Regions from separate parts of the Pseudomonas sp. GW821-FHT03E01 genome, predicted to be linked through region 1. Evidence: predicted binding sites of a transcription regulator. Region 1 holds the regulator's gene; each other region holds the start of a gene.
What was found. Region 1 encodes FliA, which starts transcription of late flagellar genes. Its sites were predicted from a motif close to CTAAAGTTTNNNNNNNNNNNGCCGNTAA; they were not measured.

Region 1 (4,693 bases):
CTGGTGGCCGGTCCGGTTCGCGCGATGCTCTCGCGATTCGGTCGGCTGGCAGTGCCGGGTTTGCACGTGTTGGCTTACCAGGAAATTCCTGACAACAAGCAAGTGACCATCGTTGCGACAGTAGGGCCCAACGGCTGAGGTAGTGGTTTATGCAAGTTAAGCGTTTTTTCGCCGCCGATATGCGTCAGGCCATGAAACTGGTTCGTGATGAGCTGGGCGCTGATGCCGCCATCATTGGCAATCGCCGGATCGCCGGCGGTGTCGAGCTGACGGCTGCCCTGGATTACAAATTGTCGGCGCTGGCCCCGCGTGTTCCGAACATGGAACTCGAGGATGAGCTGCGCAAGACCCAGTCGCGGATCGTCACCGCCCAGGCCGAACTGAGCCTGCGCGGCGATGGCGAGAGCGACAAGACCACCAATCGCCAGTTGTTCGCCGGCCTGCCGTTGACCGCTGCCGAACCGCTGATCGAACCGGCGCTCGCCGAACCTCGGCGTCCGGCCCCCGCGCCTGCTGCGGCGACCGGTGTCGATCCGCGCGCATTCGATTCGATGCGTTTCGAGCTCAACAGCCTGCGTGAACTGATGGAAGTGCAGCTTGGCTCGCTGGCCTGGAATCAGCTGCAAGGCAGCCGTCCGGCCCAGGCCAACCTCTGGCGTCGCCTGCAACGCATCGGCCTGTCCGGCCCGTTGTCGCGCGATCTGCTGGCACTGATTACCGACATTGAAGAGCCTCGTCAGGCCTGGCGCATGCTGCTCGCGCACCTGGCGCGGATGATCGCTACCCCGGAAATCGAGCCGCTGGAAGAGGGTGGGGTGATTGCCATGGTCGGACCCGCCGGCATGGGCAAGACCACCACACTGGCCAAGCTCGCGGCCCGTTACGTGCTCAAGTACGGCGCGCAGAACATCGCGCTGGTGAGCATGGACAGCTATCGCATTGGTGCCCAGGAACAGCTCAAGACGCTGGGCCGGATCCTTAACGTGTCGGTGACCCACGTCGATCCAGGTCAATCCCTGGTGCAGGCGCTGGAGCCCTTGCTGCGCAAACGCGTGGTGCTGATCGATACCGCCGGCCTTCAGGCCAGCGATCCGGCACTGCGGATGCAGCTCGAAAGCCTGGCCGGGCGCGGCATCAAATCAAAAAATTATCTGGTCCTGGCAACCACCAGCCAGAAACAGGTTCTAACTGCCGCTTATCACAGTTACAAACGCTGCGGCCTCGCCGGCTGCATCCTGACTAAACTGGATGAAACGGCAAGTCTGGGCGAGGTGTTGAGCCTGGCGATCAGTCATGAGTTGCCGGTGGCTTACCTGACCGATGGTCCACGGATTCCGGATGATTTGCATCTGCCACGTCGTCATCAGTTGGTCAGCCGCGCCGTTAGCGTACAAATGCAGGAAGAACCCAGCGAAGAAGCCATGGCTGACATGTTCGCTGATATTTACCACAGCCCGACCAAGCAGGTTGGCTGAGGTGTTAATGAACATTTTTTGTACCTACATCGATGGTCTGCCATGCATTGTTCCGATGGTGAACGCGCAGCCAGTAATGTGGCCTCCGTCTAAGTAAGACAAGGTAAAGAAATAACATGGGCAGCATGCATCCCGTACAGGTGATCGCGGTGACCGGCGGCAAAGGTGGCGTCGGGAAGACTAACGTGTCAGTGAACTTGTCCCTGGCTCTAGCTGAGCTCGGCCGGCGCGTCATGCTGCTGGATGCCGATCTGGGGCTGGCGAACGTCGACGTTCTGTTGGGACTGACACCCAAACGCACGCTGGCCGACGTGATCGAAGGCCGCTGTGAGCTGCGCGACGTGCTGTTGCAAGGGCCTGGCGGTATCCGCATCGTCCCGGCCGCCTCCGGCACCCAGAGCATGGTTCATCTGAGCCCGGCCCAGCATGCCGGCCTGATCCAGGCGTTCAGTGATATCGGCGACAACCTCGACGTATTGGTGATCGACACCGCTGCGGGCATTGGTGACTCGGTAGTCAGCTTCGTGCGCGCCGCGCAGGAAGTCTTGCTGGTGGTGTGCGACGAACCGACCTCGATCACCGACGCCTACGCGCTGATCAAACTGCTTAACCGCGACTACGGCATGAACCGCTTCCGCGTCCTGGCCAACATGGCGCAGAGCCCGCAGGAAGGCCGCAACCTGTTCGCCAAGTTGACCAAGGTCACGGATCGCTTCCTCGACGTCGCCTTACAATACGTCGGCGCAGTGCCTTACGACGAAAGCGTACGCAAGGCCGTGCAGAAGCAACGCGCGGTGTATGAAGCCTTTCCGCGTTCCAAGTGCGCCCTGGCGTTCAAGGCCATTGCGCAGAAAGTCGATACCTGGCCACTGCCGGCCAACCCTCGTGGACATCTGGAGTTTTTCGTCGAGCGCCTCGTGCAACAAACTGCAGGACCCGTGCTATGACAGCCAGCGGTTACAACCTCTACAAGCAGTCGGCACGTGACGCGCAGTACGAGCTGATCGAGCGTTACGCGCCACTGGTCAAACGCATTGCCTACCACTTGCTGGCGCGTCTGCCGGCCAGTGTCCAGGTCGAAGACCTGATCCAGGCCGGGATGATCGGCCTGCTTGAAGTATCAACCAAATACGACGCCAGCAAAGGCGCGAGTTTCGAGACGTACGCGGGCATTCGAATCCGCGGCGCGATGCTCGATGAAGTGCGCAAGGGGGACTGGGCGCCACGTTCGGTCCACCGCAATACCCGCATGGTCAGCGACGCGATTCGCTCGATTGAAGCTAAAACCGGCCGTGACGCTAAAGATCACGAAGTTGCGGCCGAACTCCAATTGAGTCTCGACGATTATTACGGGATTTTGAACGACACCCTGGGCAGCCGGTTATTCAGTTTCGACGATCTGTTGCAGGACGGCGAACACGAAGGGCTGCATGAGGATGGCGCGAGTGCTCATCTCGAGCCGTCACGCGATCTGGAAGATGAACGCTTCCAGGCGGCGCTGGCGGACGCGATTGCCAATTTGCCGGAGCGTGAGCGACTGGTGTTGGCGCTGTACTACGACGAAGAGTTGAATCTCAAGGAAATCGGTGAGGTCCTGGGGGTCAGCGAGTCGCGGGTCAGCCAGTTACACAGCCAGTGCGCGGCCCGTTTGCGGGGGCGTTTGGGGGAGTGGCGAGCGCGCTGAAGGCAGTGTGGGGACACTGCGAATGGAGCTGGTGTGGTGTTGAACCGTACCGGTCTCGATCTGTTGTGCTCCAGACAGTCATTGAGTGCTTTGCCGGATTGATTGAAATGGCGCGTCCAGGTGCTGGGCGCGTTTAAGACTGCTTGGAGGTCGAATTGGACAAGAACATGAAAATCCTCATCGTTGATGACTTCTCAACGATGCGGCGGATCATAAAAAACCTGTTGCGTGACCTTGGGTTCACCAACACCGCCGAAGCCGATGACGGGCTGACCGGGTTGCCGATGCTGCAAAGCGGTAACTTCGATTTTCTGGTTACCGACTGGAACATGCCCGGTATGACCGGCATCGACCTGCTTCGTGCGGTGCGCGCCGATGAAAGGCTCAAGCACCTGCCGGTGCTGATGGTGACCGCCGAAGCCAAGCGCGAGCAAATCATCGAAGCGGCCCAGGCCGGTGTTAACGGCTATGTGGTCAAACCCTTCACAGCCCAGGCGTTGAAAGAAAAAATCGAGAAGATTTTCGAACGCATCGGCTGATGTACTGCGCACGGGGGAGCTATGGAGCATAACGAATCTTCACAGGGCGATTTTGAGTCGACCCTGAAAAAACACGCGGTCGAACTGGTCGACAGCCTTGAAAAAGGCAAGTTTGGCGACGCTGTGCAACTGATCCATGAGCTCAACCAGACCCGTGACCGCGGCCTGTATCAGGAAGTGGGCAAGCTCACCCGCGAGCTGCATAGCGCGATCGTCAATTTCCAGATTGACCCGCACATGCCGCAAGCCGAGGAAGTGTCTCAGATCACGGATGCCACCGAGCGCCTGTCCTATGTGGTCAAGCTGACCGAGGCCGCGGCCAACCGCACCATGGACCTGGTGGAAAACGCCACGCCGCTGATCAACAGCCTGAGCGATGAAGCCCAGGCGCTGAGCACGGATTGGGGACGGTTCATGCGTCGCGAAGTCGGGGCTGAAGAGTTCCGCGAACTGGCCCGGCGGGTCGATGGTTTCCTGACACGCAGCAGTGAAGACAACCGCGTCGTGTCGAGCAACCTCAACGACATTCTGCTGGCCCAGGATTACCAGGACCTCACCGGTCAGGTGATCAAGCGTGTGACCCAATTGGTCACCGAAGTTGAAAGCAATCTGCTCAAGCTCGTGCTCATGGCCAGTCACGTAGACCGCTTTGCGGGTATCGAACACGACCGTGAGGCGATGCTTGCTGAAAAAGATCCACAAAAACATCTCTCTCAGGGTGAAGGTCCGCAGATTCATGCCGATAAAAGAGAAGACGTTGTGTCCGGTCAGGACGATGTGGACGATTTGTTATCCAGTCTTGGATTTTAGTTTTCTGGGTTTTTAGACCTGTAGGAGCACCCCCTTAATGAGCTTCGGCGCCGATGAAGAGATCCTTCAGGATTTCCTGGTTGAGGCCGGCGAGATTCTAGAGCAACTGTCCGAGCAGCTGGTCGAGCTGGAAAGCCGACCTGATGATGCGGACTTGCTCAATGCAATTTTTCGCGGTTTTCACA
Region 2 (4,693 bases), on a different contig from region 1:
TTGTTCTTGTCCATCAGGCGAATGGTTTCGCTGGTCAGGTACATATCGTTGCGCACGTTGCCCATCGCTTCGGCCGGGACTTTCGACAGCGAGCCGTAACCCTTCACTTCGTTACCGATCTGGCCCGCCAACGCGGCGAGGGCGGGGATCAGTTGCGGGGTGGCTTCCTTGTTGCGCATGTAGTCGGTCAGCACCGGGCGTGGATCGGTGGGCATCGGCAGCGGTGTGTTTCTCATCAGGGCTTGCTGGGTGACTTCGGCCACCGCGGCGAATTGCAAGGCCTGATCCGCCGGCATGGTGCGGTTCAATGCATACGCCATCGGCAGCGTGCCCACCAGAATCAGCATGATCAGGCCCATGCCTTTCTGGCCGTCGTTGGAGCCGTGGGCGAAGGACACGCCGGTGCAGGTCAGAATCAACATGCCGCGAATCCACCACGGTGGCGGGGTATTACCCTTCGGCGCCTTGTACAGCGCGCGATTTTTGACGAAGACGCGCAACGCCAGCAGCAACAGCGCGGCAAACGCGAAGCCGATCAGCGGCGACAGCAGCAACGCGTAACCGACCTTGGTCGCCTGGGCCCAGTCCACGCCACTGGTGCCGTCGCGGCCGTGCATCAAGGCATTGGCTACACCGACACCGATGATCGAGCCGATCAGGGTGTGCGACGAAGAAGCCGGCAAACCCAGCCACCAGGTGCCGAGGTTCCACAGAATGGCGGCGATCAACAGGGCGAAGATCATCGCGAAACCGGCAGAGGAGCCGACCTGCAGAATCAGCTCCACCGGCAACAGGGCGATGATGCCGAACGCCACCGCGCCGCTCGACAGCAACACCCCCAGGAAGTTGAAGAACCCGGACCAGGCCACGGCGAAATTCGGTGGCAAGGAGTGGGTGTAAATCACCGTCGCCACGGCGTTGGCGGTGTCGTGAAAACCATTGACGAACTCAAAGCCCAAGGCAATCAGCAGTGCCACGCCCAACAGCAGAAACGGCGTCCAGGTGGTGACCACCGTGCCGAGTTCGCTCATGTCGTGCATCAGGCTGTAGGCGGTGAACAACAGCCCGCTGCCCAGCACGGCAAAGAACATCACGAAGGTGAGCAGGCCGGGTTTTTTATCGAACTGCGGCCTGGCGCCGCTGGCGGGCGCCTGGGAGGCGGCGGTGAAGGAAGGCGTAGCCATGCCGGACAATCCTGAGCAGAGAAGGAGTATCGGCCATGATCGTTGCTAAATATTACAGTGAGACTGCGCTGGGTCAGTGTTTGGTTTTTTTGTGATGCCGGATGCTAAGGCAGGCAAATACCTGTGGCGAGGGAGCTTGCTCCCGTTCGGCTGCGAAGCAGTCGTAAAACCAGAGAATTCTGTTTGAATGAATAAACCGGATAGGGTCCGCTGCGCAGCCCAGCGGGAGCAAGCTCCCTCGCCACAAGGTATCGGTGATGATGGGCGGTTTAATAATCGCGCCGCTTACGAAACGCCCAGCGCCCGGCAATCAGGGTAAACGTCGCCACCAGTGCCACCAGAATCCAGAACCCCTCCGGATCCCCGGCAAGCGGCACCCCGCCGACGTTCATGCCGAAGAAACCGGCAATGATGTTGATCGGCAGCGCCAACACCGTGACCACGGTCAGGGTGAACAGCGTGCGGTTGCTCTGTTCGTTGAGGTTGGCGGCGATTTCTTCCTGCAACAGCTTGATCCGCTCACCGAGGGCTGTGAGGTCGTTGATGATCAGCGCAAACTCCTCGGTGGATTTGCGCAGCTCCTTGACGTCCTCCTTCTGCAACCATTGCGGCGGACGATTGAGCAGGCGCAGCAACGAGCCCGGCTCCAGCGCCAGCAACCGTTGCAGGCGCACCAGCACCCGGCGGTTGGCGCCCAGTTCGGCGCGGTTGGTGGACAGGCGCGACGACAGCAATTCATCTTCGATCTGATCGACACTGAGGCTGGTCTTGCGCACGATCTGCGTCAGCACTTCGCCCTGATCACGCAGCAAATGCACCAGCAATTCCAGCGGTGAGCGAAAGCATTCACCGGCCTTCACCGAAGAGCGCAGCTTGTCCACCGAGTGCAGCGGTTGCAGGCGCGCGCTGATGATCAGCCGACTGCGGGCGCAGACCCACAGCGTCGAGACATCCGAGGAAACCATGCTACTGAGGTTGAACACCACATCGTTGACCACCGCCAGCAACGCCGAATCGACATGCTCGATGCGCGTCGAACGCGACCCCTCGTGCAAGGCTTCGAAAAACTCGTCGGGCAATTCCAGATGGCTTTTCATCCAGCGCTCGCACGCCGCATGGGCCAGGTTCAGGTGCAGCCAGAGAAACTCATCACTGTCGTCCAGTTGTTGCAGGCAGTGCAGTGCCTTGGCCGAATCGATCTCTCGACCGCGCTCGCCGGGGCGAAAACTGAAACCGTAAAGCAGGCCGAACAGGTCGGAATCGCGATGGCGTTGATCAATGCTGTGGTTCATGAAGTCTCGCTGCGGGGAGGCGCCTGTCGCGGGTTTCACAGGTTCACTTGAGCCTCATCATTGCAAGCGCTCATGACGGTTTTGTGACGGCAAGGTGTACGCAAACGATTGCGATACCGATGGTCGGATTTTCCTCAAGAACCGCTCTGGAACGCCGATCACGCTTGGGTTACGTTTGCGCGCCTTCGGCCAAGGGCCAACGTGGCAGACAGGGATGTCCGGATACTTTTCACGCCTTCATCCGCGTGCCTCATTCCTGTTTCGAGTACTTCCCGATGTCTTTACAAAAGTCCCTTCGAGCACAAATTCTCGCCCTGTTGAGCGGCAGCCTGTTGGCGATGTTGTTGATCGCTTTGGCCTGCTTTCACTTTTTGTCCAACGGCGTTCAGAACTACGCGAACCTGATCGAAGGCCCGTTGCACACCTCGCAACTGATCGATGAAGCCAACCTGCAATTCAAGGTGCAGGTTCAGGAGTGGAAAAACGTCCTGCTGCGCGGCAAGCAACCCGCGGACCTGGACAAATACTGGAAGCAGTTCGAGGAGGGTCAGCGCAATGTGCAGGGTATCCTTGGTGAACTGGCGGGGCAGAAGGGTATGGAGCCGCAACTCAAGACCCGCATCGAACGCCTGCGTGAGGAGCATCGTGTATTAGGTGCGGCGTATCAGAAGGGCCGTGATGCCTACGTGGCGGCCGGTGCCGACCCAGCGGCCGGCGACAATGCGGTCAAGGGCGTGGACCGCGCCGCCAGCGAGCAGATGAATGAACTGGTCGGCGAACTGCGCAAGCAGAGTGTCGAACAATCGAAATTGATCAGTGCCAGTGCCGATCAGACGGTGTTGTCGGGGCTCGCGGTGATGCTGGTGTCGGGCCTGCTGATTGGTTTGTTGAGTCTGTGGCTGGTCAATCGCAACCTGGTAGAGCCGATCCGCAAACTGATCGACTACGTGGCGCAACTCAGTCAGGGCCGGTTCGCCGAGCGCGTGGCCAGCACCCGTCAGGACGAGTTGGGCAACCTGGCCAGGGCCGCCAACACCTTGCGCGATTTCCTCGCCGAAACCTTCAGTCGTTTGCAGCGCAGCGCGTCGGACCTGGACAGTGCCAGCGGTGAGCTGAACTCGATTGCCGGCCTTATGGCCAGCGGCACCAACGAGCAGTTCAATCGCACCGATCAGGTGGCCACGGCGATGAACGAAATGTCCGCCACCGCGCAAGAAGTCGCGCGCCACGCCGCCGAAGCGGCACGTGCGGCCGACGATGCCGACCAGTCCGCCCAGCAAGGCGAGAAGGTCATGCAGGGCACCATTCACACCATCACCCAAATGCGTGGCGAAATCGCCAACACCGCCACGGTCATCCGTCGTCTGGAAGAAGACAGCGGGCGCATCGGAAAGGTGCTGGAAGTGATTCGCGGCATTGCCGAACAGACCAACCTGCTGGCGCTCAACGCGGCAATCGAAGCGGCCCGTGCCGGTGAAGCCGGGCGCGGTTTTGCGGTGGTCGCTGATGAAGTACGCAGCCTGGCCCAGCGCACGGCGGCGTCGATCATCGAGATCAACCAGATCATTCAAACCGTGCAAACCGGTGCGGTGGACGCGGCCCAGGCCATCGAAAGCGGCCAGTCGCGCAGCGAGCAAAGCGTCGAGCAAGTGACCCAGGCCGGCGCCATGCTCGAGCGGATCACCCATGCCGTGGAAGCCATTCGCGACATGAACCGCCAGATCGCCACCGCCGCAGAAGAACAGACTTCAGTGGCCGAAGACATCTCGCGCAACCTCACCGAAATCACCAGCATCGCCAGCACCAACCTGGACAACGTGCAGCGCACCGAAGCGGCCAGCCACAACCTGCATGGGCTGTCGGGGCAATTGAATGAGGTAACGGCGCGGTTGAGCGCCTAGTGAAATGGATTGTGTATCGAATCGGTTACCGAGTCGGTACACAGGCGTTGCAGGATGAAGGTGGCAGTACGGCGGATTCGGTGGTCAGCACCTCGGCCTGATCCTTAAGCATTACAGCTGTACACCTTGTTAAGGTCGGTGTGCCGTTGATCGGGTACTTGCAACCAAGACGCCCGATTTCAGCGGTACCTGTTATTTCTGACAGTAGACAGTTTTTTTCTCGCGGCGCTAGATATCCCTTGGCGCGCCTACTCAAACTGAACCTGTGCCAGTACTTTCACAAGGAGCATTGCGATGACCGAAACATTGAACCCTA
Region 3 (4,693 bases), on a different contig from region 1:
CACGCGTTTAAGGTGTTTGAAGGCATGCATAACCGGCACCGAATCCATTTGTAAGAATTGATGACTTAGCCTAACGTCGGCCCTGTCAGCCGTCTTGCGACATAAGGCCAATCAATGCCGACTAACGGACAACTTACCCTCGAGCGGACCATCCCGGCGCTGACGGTGTTGCCGCGTCCGTTGTATGCGCGGGCGGAAAGCCTGAACGCCGGTTCGTGGACGCCGCCTCATCGTCATGATTGGGTGCAGTTTTCCTACGCCATCAGCGGTGTTCTCGGCGTGCACACCGCCGAGGGCAGTTTCTTTGCGCCGCCGCAGTGGGGCATCTGGATTCCGGCGGATCTCGAGCATCAGGTCGTGACCTCGATGCGTGCCGAAATGCGCAGCCTGTATGTGCGCCGCGAGGACTGCCAATGGGCGGACGGGCGTTGCCGGGTACTGGAAGTCACGCCTTTGGCGCGGGAGCTGATCAAGCGCTTTTGCCAGTTGCCGGTGGAGTATCCACAGGGCGACAGTCAGGAGGCGCGATTGGTGGGCGTGCTGCTCGATCAGTTGGCGAGTCTGCCGGAGGTGGGGTTTTCCTTGCCGCTGCCCCGGCATGAGCGACTGCTGGGTTTGTGCAACGAACTGATCGAAAGTCCCGAGTGCTCGGTGACCTTGCAGGAATGGGCCGAGCGTTTGGGCATGTCGGAGAAAACCCTGATGCGGCTGTTTCAGCGCGAGACCGGGTTGAGCTTCCGCAGTTGGCGGCAGCGCATGCGGCTGCTGTCGTCGTTGAGTTTGCTGGAGGAGGGGGACAGCGTGACCAATGCCGCGCTGTCTTGCGGGTATGACTCGACGTCGGCGTTTATTGCGGCGTTCAAGGGGTTGTTCGGGTTTACCCCCGGGGAGTTGTTCAAGCAGTAATTGTGGCGAGGGAGCTTGCTCCCGCTGGAGCGCGAAGCGGTCCCAATTCAGCCAACGCGGTGCATTAGATATTCCGCGTTTGCCGGTTTACGACTGCTTCGCAGCCGAGCGGGACGGTGCGGCGATCCGACAAGCTCCCTCGCCACAGGTATCGGTTTCGACCAGTTGGATCAGTGACTTCAGGTTCTGAAGCGGCGAACCAACCCGTCCAGCTCATTCGACAACCCTGCCAGGCTCTGAGAATCCAGCCGCGCCGAGTTTGCCAATTCCGCCACCAACTGCGCATCGCCATGAATCTGGCTGATATGCCGATTGATGTCCTCGGCCACCTGATGCTGTTCCTCAGCCGCCGTGGCGATTTGAGTATTCATGTCACGAATCACATCCACCGACTCACGGATCTGCCCAAAGCTGCTGCGCGCTTCACCGATGCGGGTCACCGATTGCTGAGACACCTCCAGGCTCGCATGCATCTGCTGTGTTACCTGACTGGTGCGCTTGGCCAGGTTGCCCAGCAGGCCGTCGATTTCCGCCGTGGAATCGGCAGTTCGTTTGGCCAGGGCGCGAACTTCATCCGCCACCACCGCAAAGCCACGACCCTGTTCACCGGCCCGGGCTGCTTCGATGGCCGCGTTCAGGGCCAACAAGTTGGTCTGTTCGGCGATGGAACGGATGGTCCCGAGGATCGACTGAATGTCGTTGCTGTCGCGCTCAAGCTGTTGCATCGATTGCGCCGACTGTTCGATTTCCTGGCTCAAGCGATCGACACTGCTCACCGCGGCATCGATCTGCTGCTGGCCTTCACGGGCCTGGCGCTGACCGCTGTCGGCCGACTCGGCGGCCTGGCTGCAAGAGCGCGCGACTTCGTTGGCGGTGGCGACCATTTCGTGGAACGCCGTGGACACCATGTCCACCGCTTCACGCTGACGCCCGGCGGCTTCGGCCATGTCGCTGGACACTTGGGTCGAACTCTTGGAGGTGGCGAGGATCTTGGTCGCGGCGCCGCCGATGCTTTGAATCAGGTTGCGGATCGCCGCCAGAAACTGGTTGAACCAGTTGGCCAGTTGCGCGGTTTCATCGCTGCCACGGATGTGCAGGTTCTTGGTCAGGTCGCCTTCACCCTGGGCGATGCCTTCCAGACCGCTGGCCACGCTGCGGATCGGCCGCACGATCAGGCTGGCGAAACTGGCGCCGACGATGGCGAAGAACACCGCCAGTACCGCCGCGATGATCGCGATCAGCCAGGTCAGTTGAGTGGCCGAGCTCATCACGTCGGTCTGCTTGATCAGGCCGATAAAGGTCCAGCCCAGTTGCTCCGACGGCCAGACGTTGGCCATGTAGCGCTCGCCATTGAGCTCAACCTCTACCAGCCCTTTGCCGGCCTTGCCGAGTTGCGCGTAACCGTCGCCGAGGCTGCTCAGTGCTTTGAAATTGTGTTCCGGCTGCTTGGGATCGACCAGTATGGTGCCTGTGTTTTCCACCAGCATCAGGTAGCCGGTTTCGCCGAGTTTGATCTGTTTGACGATTTCAGTGAGCTGCTTGAGCGTCACGTCGATGCTGACCACGCCGCCATTGCTGCCCAGTTTGTTATCGATGGTGCGCACGGTGCTGACGTAGGTCGCGTCATCCTGGGCCCAGTAATAGGCCTCGGTGCGAAGCGGCTTGCCCGGCTTGGCCTGGGCCGCCTTGTACCAAGGGCGCTGGCGCGGGTCGTAATTGCTCAGCTTCGCATCGTCCGGCCAGGACACGTAACCGCCCGCCGCCGTCCCGAGAATCGCGTAGGCGTAGGCCGGGTGGCTGTTGCCCAGGTCCTGGAGGAGGGCGAAGACCTTCTTGTCCATTTCGCCTTGGGGAATGCTCTCGGCGTTGGCACTCATGTAGGTCTTGAGGCTGTCGTCGGAGTTCTTGATCAGCGGTTGGGTGGCCAGGTAGTCAACGTTCTGGCTGATGCCATCAAAGAACAGTTGCATGGCATTGCTGACCTGACGAATCTCGCGGCCACTGCCGTCGACAAAATTGTCCTTGGCATCACTGCGCAAGTTCAGCACGACGAGGGTGGCGACCAGCACCACGGGCAAGCAGGCGATGATTGCAAACGCCCAGGTCAACTTCTGTTTGATGTTCATCCGCGCTCCAGTTTTTCTTGTAGGCCCACGCAGTACTGATGACTCGCGGATTATTGGCAGCCGAAAACGTTTGATACGCCCCGATCCTTGAGCGCGCCTTCTTGATTGTTGTTGAGGCGATTGTCAGACAATTCCTTTTCTCTCTAATGACTTCGGCTGAAGCGCGGGGAAATTGAGGTCTTTTGAGAAAAATCCTGCGAACGCCAGGGATCGAGGTTAGATTCTGTCGCAAATACCTTGGCACTCCGTCGTCAACAAGTGGTTCTCGCTCAGCTATGATCCGGGGCGGTCGATGAGTTTTGCCTGATTAATCCGGCACATTGTGTGCTTCTTGATGTTCATGGGAACGTTCATAGGTCGGCAACCCCTCCCCCGAATGAGAGGATTGCCGTATAACGAATGACTTTCGCGTGTTTGGTAATAAAGGACCCACAATAAAAGCTGATGAAGACTCCAAAACGCATTGAACCCCTGATCGAGGACGGTCTGGTCGACGAGGTGCTGCGCCCACTCATGAGTGGTAAAGAAGCAGCTGTTTATGTGGTGCGCTGCGGCAACGAGCTGCGTTGTGCCAAGGTCTACAAGGAGGCGAACAAACGCAGTTTTCGTCAGGCGGCCGAGTATCAGGAAGGTCGCAAGGTGCGCAACAGCCGGCAGGCTCGCGCAATGGCCAAGGGCTCCAAGTTTGGCCGCAAGGAAACCGAAGACGCCTGGCAGAACGCCGAAGTGGCGGCGCTGTTCCGCCTGGCCAGTGCCGGGGTGCGGGTGCCCAAGCCGTACGACTTCCTCGAAGGCGTGCTGCTGATGGAGCTGGTGGCCGACGAGTACGGCGATGCCGCGCCGCGTCTGAACGATGTGGTGCTGGAGCCGGATCAGGCACGCGAATATCACGCCTATCTGATTTCGCAAATCGTGCTGATGTTGTGTACCGGTCTGGTGCACGGTGACCTGTCCGAGTTCAATGTGCTGCTGACGCCGACCGGCCCGGTCATCATCGATCTGCCGCAAGCAGTGGATGCGGCGGGCAACAACCACGCGTTCAGCATGCTTGAGCGGGATGTGGGCAACATGGCGTCGTACTTCGGTCGCTTCGCGCCGGAGTTGAAACGCACCCGGTACGCCAAGGAAATGTGGGCATTGTACGAAGCCGGCACCTTGCACCCGGCCAGCGTGTTGACCGGCGAGTTCGACGAGCCGGAAGAACTGGCGGACGTCGGCGGGATCATGCGCGAGATCGAGGCGGCCCGTCTCGACGAAGAGCGTCGCCAAGCGATTCGGGCGGCGGACGATGCGCCACCGAGCAAAGCCGAAGAACCGCCTCCGCCGTGGATGCAGTGATCGGTTGACCCAAAACCCGGCTTTGGCCGGGTTTTTTACACCAGCAATACCCCGCACACTCAAGGACTGAATGTGAACTCCATCCGCAATGCTCAGTTGATCATCGCCGCCCGGCTGATTTCGGACTTCGGCGCTTTCCTCAACATGGTCGCCCTGGCTACCTACGTCTACCTGCTCAGCAATAGCGCCATGAGCGTCGGCATCTTCCTCGCCAGCCGTGTCGCCGGGGGTATCCTGGCCAGCCTGATCGGCACCCGGTTCTATCGCCGCTGGGCCGGGCGCCTGCCGCTGATTGCCTTCGATCTGCTGCGTGCCGGTTTGCT
Region 4 (4,693 bases), on a different contig from region 1:
AGGTGCGCAGGGTCACGGAGAAGGGTTTGTCGGTTTTCACGCCGAGTTGCTGGCTGGTGATCTGCCAGTTCTGGGCGGCTTTGTCGGTATCGAGCAGGACGTAATCCCAGGCCATGGCGTGGGAAGCAGCGGACAGTGCGCTGAGGGCAACGAAGAGTTTGAGCGGGGTCATGGCAGCAGCCTTTCTTGGAGTTGTGCCATTTTTATAAACTTGAAGAAACGTTTCAGCAAGCATAAAAATCGAGATCACGACGGCAAATGCCAAATGATCGTCGATACGGGGCTTGTGGATAACGCGCAGAATCGAGTTGATGCCATCGCGAGCCTGCTCGCGATGGCTGTTTCGGAGGTGCCTTAGCGGAACCGGTCAACCTCATGCCGCAAGTCCGCCGCGAGCTTCTCCAGCTCTTTGGCAGTCACCGCCAGGTTCGACACCACTTCCCGCTGCTCACTGTTCGCCAAGGCAATGCTTTGCAGGTTGCTGCTGAGCAAGGTCGCGGTGCTGCTTTGCTCCTGGGTCGCGGTGGTGATGGCGGCGAATTGCTGACCGGCCGAGCGACTTTGCTCATCGATTCGCGCCAGGGCTGAGGCGACGTTGGCGTTGCGCGACAAGCCTTCCTGCATCAGCACGTTACCCTGCTCCATGGTGCTGATCGCGTTGCCGGTTTCCTGCTGGATACTTTGGATCATCCCGGAAATTTCGTCAGTGGCCTGGCGAGTGCGTGAAGCCAGGTTGCGCACCTCATCGGCCACCACCGCAAACCCACGACCTTGTTCACCGGCACGGGCGGCTTCGATGGCAGCGTTGAGCGCCAGCAAATTGGTTTGCTCGGCGATCGCGGTGATCACCCCGACGATGCCGCCGATTTCCTGGGAGCGCTGACCCAAGGTGTTGATTACCGTCGCGGTGCTGTTCAGCGCACCGGCGATTTGCTCCAGGGATGAGGACGCTTCGTCCATCGACGTACGACCGATCTGGGTTTGCTGTGCGTTTTCCTGCGCCAGGCGCTGGGTGTTGCCCATGTTGTCGGCGATGTTCAGCGAGGTGGCGCTGAATTCTTCCACGGCGCCGGCCATGCTGGTGATTTCGCCGGACTGCTGCTCCATCCCTTCATAGGCACCGCCAGACAGACCGGACAACGCCTGGGCGCGGCTGTTGACCTCTTCCGAGGCTCTACGAATGTGCTCGACCATGGTCGACAAGGCCTGGCTCATCTGGTTGAAAGCGCGGGCCAACTGACCGATTTCGTCGTTGCTCGACACGTTCAGGCGCACGCTCAAATCACCGGCACCCAAGGCTTCGGCCTGACGCACCAGATCCCCCAGCGGCGCCAGTTTGCTGCGCAACAACCAGACCGCCGAACCCACCGCCAGCAACATCGCCAACAGGCTGCCGATGGCCAGGCGAATGCCGACGCTCCAGGTCACCGCGCGGATTTCCGCTTTCGGCATGCTCGCCACCACCGACCATGGGCCGCCTTCGAACGGCACGGCAATGCTGTAGAAGTCTTGCGACTTGTCGCTCCAGAAATCGCCCTTGCCCGGTGTCTTGGCCAGACCGACGATGGCCGGGACGGCCACGTCCAATGCTTGCACACCGGCGATCGGCACCAGCCATTTGTTCTGCTCATCGAGCAACGCCAGGGAGCCGGTCTGGCCGATGCGGAAGCGCTTGAGGTTTTCGAACTGGGCGTTCTGGGCGTCGGTGTAATCGAATCCCACGAACAGCACGGCAATCACCTTACCGCCGCTGTCGCGTACGGGGGTGTACTGAGTCATGTAGGACCGTTCGAAGAGCAAGGCGCGACCGACGTAGCTCTGCCCGGCCATCAAGCGCGCATAAGCCGGGTGAGCGTGATCCAGCAATGTGCCGATGGCCCGGGTGCCGTCCTGTTTGCTCAGGGACGTGCTGACCCGGATGAAGTCTTCGCCACTGCGCACGAACAGCGTCGCAACGCCGGCAGTCATTTGCTTGAACTCATCCACTTCCTTGAAGTTGTTGTTCAACACTTCGCCACCCAGGTGCAGGCCCGGGGTCTGCACGCCCGCCACGGTCACCGGCTCATCCGGATGCACGCTCAAACCGGCGCTGAAGCGCTTCTCGAACAGGCCGCTGAGGCGCTGGGTACTCTCACGCAACGTGCCGTGGAACGTGCTCAGCTGATCGGCCAGCAGCCGCGCCTCGCTGGCCAGGTGCTCTTCGCGGGTGGCGAGGTTGGCGGCGTCCAGCGAGCGCAGGGCAAACACGGTGCTGCCGCTGATGACAATCGCCAGTATCACGGCAAGCGCAAGACCCAGCTGTGAGGCAATCCGAGCACGAGGTTGAGACATGACAGCTCCTGACCCAGTGGGCCGGATCATCCTGATCCCGTCGCACTCGGCTAAATTTCTGATAGAGGGGAAAACGTGGAGCCTGGTACGAAGGTTCCATCAGCAGATTTTCGGCGGCAAAGCCGAATACTTGAGTGATTAACGGGGATATGGCTCAAGGCCGCCATCGCAGCGGCTCCATCGATTCAACCCAGGCGTTCGACATCCGGTAATTCCATGGCCCGGACTTCGCCTTGCAGGAAATCGCTGAGCCGGCGCAAACGTTCACCTCCCGGGCGGGTTTTCGGCCAGACCAGGTAATAATTCTCACCACTGGCGACGGCCGTCGGCCACGGCAAACTCAGACGTCCCTGCGCGACATCCTCCGCCACCATCAGCAAATCACCCATGGACACGCCGTAGCCACGGGCGGCAGCGATCATGCCCAGCTCCAAGGTGTCGAACACCTGCCCGCCCTTGAGCGAGACCTGATCGCTCAGGCCCATGCGCTCCAGCCAGTTGCGCCAGTCACGGCGGTCCGGCGTCGGGTGCAGCAGTTCGGTGCTGGCCAGGCGCGCAACGTCCCACGGTTGATCCTTCAGCAGATTCGGCGCGCCCACCGGAATCAACTCTTCGGGGAACAGCAAAGTCGTCTCCCAGTCCGGTGGAAAATGCCCGTTGCTGAGGATGACGGCGCAGTCAAAGGGTTCATGGTTGAAGTCCACCGTATCGACGTCCATCCAGGCGCTGGTCAATTGCACCTCGTTCCCCGGTCGCAGGTGGCGAAAGCGACTGAGCCGCGCCAACAGCCAGCGCATGGTCAGGGTCGACGGGGCTTTCATGCGCAGGATGTCGTCTTCGGCGCGCAAGGTGTTGCAGGCCCGCTCAAGGGCGGTGAAGCCTTCGCGAATGCCCGGCAGGATCAGCCGCGCCGATTCGGTCAGTTGCAGGTTGCGCCCGCTGCGATGAAACAGCCGACAGGCGAAATGCTCTTCGAGCGTACGAATGTGCCGGCTGACCGCACTTTGCGTGATCGACAACTCTTCGGCGGCGCGGGTAAACGAACTATGCCGCGCCGCCGCTTCGAATGCTCGAAGGGCATACAAGGGAGGGAGACGACGAGACATTGGGAAACCTCCTATAGCGCGATTGCCTCAACTTATCAGAAAGTCCCGAGCATGAGTTTTAATCATGCTACCCATCCTTTTTATCCCTTTGTGGAAACCCCGCAGAGCGCCGAGAATCGACGCTTCCTGTTCTCTCTGACAATCGAGCGTGATGATCATGCAGCATCCAGCGCGTATTGAACTCTGGGCCATCCTGCGGCTGGCGGGGCCGTTGATTGCCTCGCAGTTGGCGCACATGTTGATGGTCCTCACCGACACCTTGATGATGGCGCGCCTGAGTCCCGAGGCGCTGGCCGGCGGCGGTCTGGGCGCGGCGACGTATTCGTTCGTGTCGATCTTCTGCATCGGCGTGATCGCGGCGGTCGGCACCCTGGTGGCAATTCGTCAGGGCGCGGGCGACATCATCGGCGCAGCGCGGCTGACCCAGGCCGGTTTGTGGCTGGCCTGGTTGATGGCGCTGGTGGCGGGTCTGCTGCTGTGGAACCTCAAACCGGTGTTGCTGCTGTTCGGCCAGACCGCAACCAACGTCCAGGCCGCCGGCCAGTTTCTGTTGATCCTGCCGTTCGCCCTGCCCGGCTACCTGAGTTTCATGGCACTGCGCGGCTTCACCAGCGCCATCGGCCGGGCGACGCCGGTGATGGTCATCAGCCTCGGCGGCACCGTGGCCAACTTCCTGCTCAACTATGCGTTGATCACCGGCATGTTCGGCCTGCCGAAAATGGGCCTGATGGGCATCGGTCTGGTCACAGCGATCGTGGCCAACCTGATGGCGCTGGCGCTCGCGCTGCACATTCGTCGGCACCCGGCCTATGACGCTTATCCGTTGCGCCAGGGGCTGTCGCGGCCCAATCGTCAGTACTTGAAGGAATTGTGGCGCCTGGGCCTGCCGATTGGCGGCACCTATGCGGTGGAAGTCGGCCTGTTTGCCTTCGCCGCGCTGTGCATGGGCACCATGGGCAGCACGCAACTGGCGGCGCACCAGATCGCCCTGCAAATCGTCTCGGTGGCGTTCATGGTGCCGGCGGGGCTTTCCTACGCGATCACCATGCGCATCGGCCAGCATTACGGCGCCGGGCAATTGCTGGATGCGCGGCTGGCCGGACGGGTCGGGATCGCCTTCGGGGCGGTGTCGATGCTGGGGTTCGCGATGGTCTTCTGGCTACTGCCGAATCAGCTGATCGGCTTGTTCCTCGACCACAACGACCCGGCGTTTCGCCCGGTCATCGAACTGGCCGTGAGCTTGTTGGCGGTGGCGG

Region 2: AC07VO_RS27755 (methyl-accepting chemotaxis protein) is a predicted target of FliA. The motif match lies at 2,610-2,637, and genes of this name have one in related genera.
Region 3: AC07VO_RS29525 (methyl-accepting chemotaxis protein) is a predicted target of FliA. The motif match lies at 1,843-1,870, and genes of this name have one in related genera.
Region 4: AC07VO_RS07780 (methyl-accepting chemotaxis protein) is a predicted target of FliA. The motif match lies at 2,439-2,466, and genes of this name have one in related genera.

What each region holds. Positions count from the first base shown of each region.
Region 1 covers NZ_JBWKUI010000011.1:150,193-154,885, forward strand. The annotation lists gene flhA (flagellar biosynthesis protein FlhA) at 1-138, shown strand, start outside; gene flhF (flagellar biosynthesis GTPase FlhF) at 150-1,475, shown strand; gene fleN (flagellar synthesis regulator FleN) at 1,592-2,422, shown strand; gene fliA (RNA polymerase sigma factor FliA) at 2,419-3,159, shown strand; gene AC07VO_RS19530 (chemotaxis response regulator CheY) at 3,327-3,698, shown strand; gene AC07VO_RS19535 (protein phosphatase CheZ) at 3,720-4,508, shown strand; gene AC07VO_RS19540 (chemotaxis protein CheA) at 4,546-4,693, shown strand, end outside.
Region 2 covers NZ_JBWKUI010000022.1:481-5,173, forward strand. The annotation lists gene AC07VO_RS27745 (inorganic phosphate transporter) at 1-1,184, opposite strand, end outside; gene AC07VO_RS27750 (transporter) at 1,454-2,476, opposite strand; gene AC07VO_RS27755 (methyl-accepting chemotaxis protein) at 2,752-4,377, shown strand; gene AC07VO_RS27760 (hypothetical protein) at 4,672-4,693, shown strand, end outside.
Region 3 covers NZ_JBWKUI010000028.1:26,811-31,503, reverse strand. The annotation lists gene AC07VO_RS29535 (bile acid:sodium symporter family protein) at 1-30, opposite strand, end outside; gene AC07VO_RS29530 (AraC family transcriptional regulator) at 115-906, shown strand; gene AC07VO_RS29525 (methyl-accepting chemotaxis protein) at 1,086-1,814, opposite strand; partial or broken gene AC07VO_RS29520 (cache domain-containing protein) at 1,944-2,876, opposite strand; gene AC07VO_RS29515 (PA4780 family RIO1-like protein kinase) at 3,477-4,370, shown strand; gene AC07VO_RS29510 (MFS transporter) at 4,443-4,693, shown strand, end outside.
Region 4 covers NZ_JBWKUI010000004.1:371-5,063, reverse strand. The annotation lists gene AC07VO_RS07785 (aldose 1-epimerase family protein) at 1-172, opposite strand, end outside; gene AC07VO_RS07780 (methyl-accepting chemotaxis protein) at 355-2,331, opposite strand; gene AC07VO_RS07775 (LysR substrate-binding domain-containing protein) at 2,517-3,437, opposite strand; gene AC07VO_RS07770 (NorM family multidrug efflux MATE transporter) at 3,595-4,693, shown strand, end outside.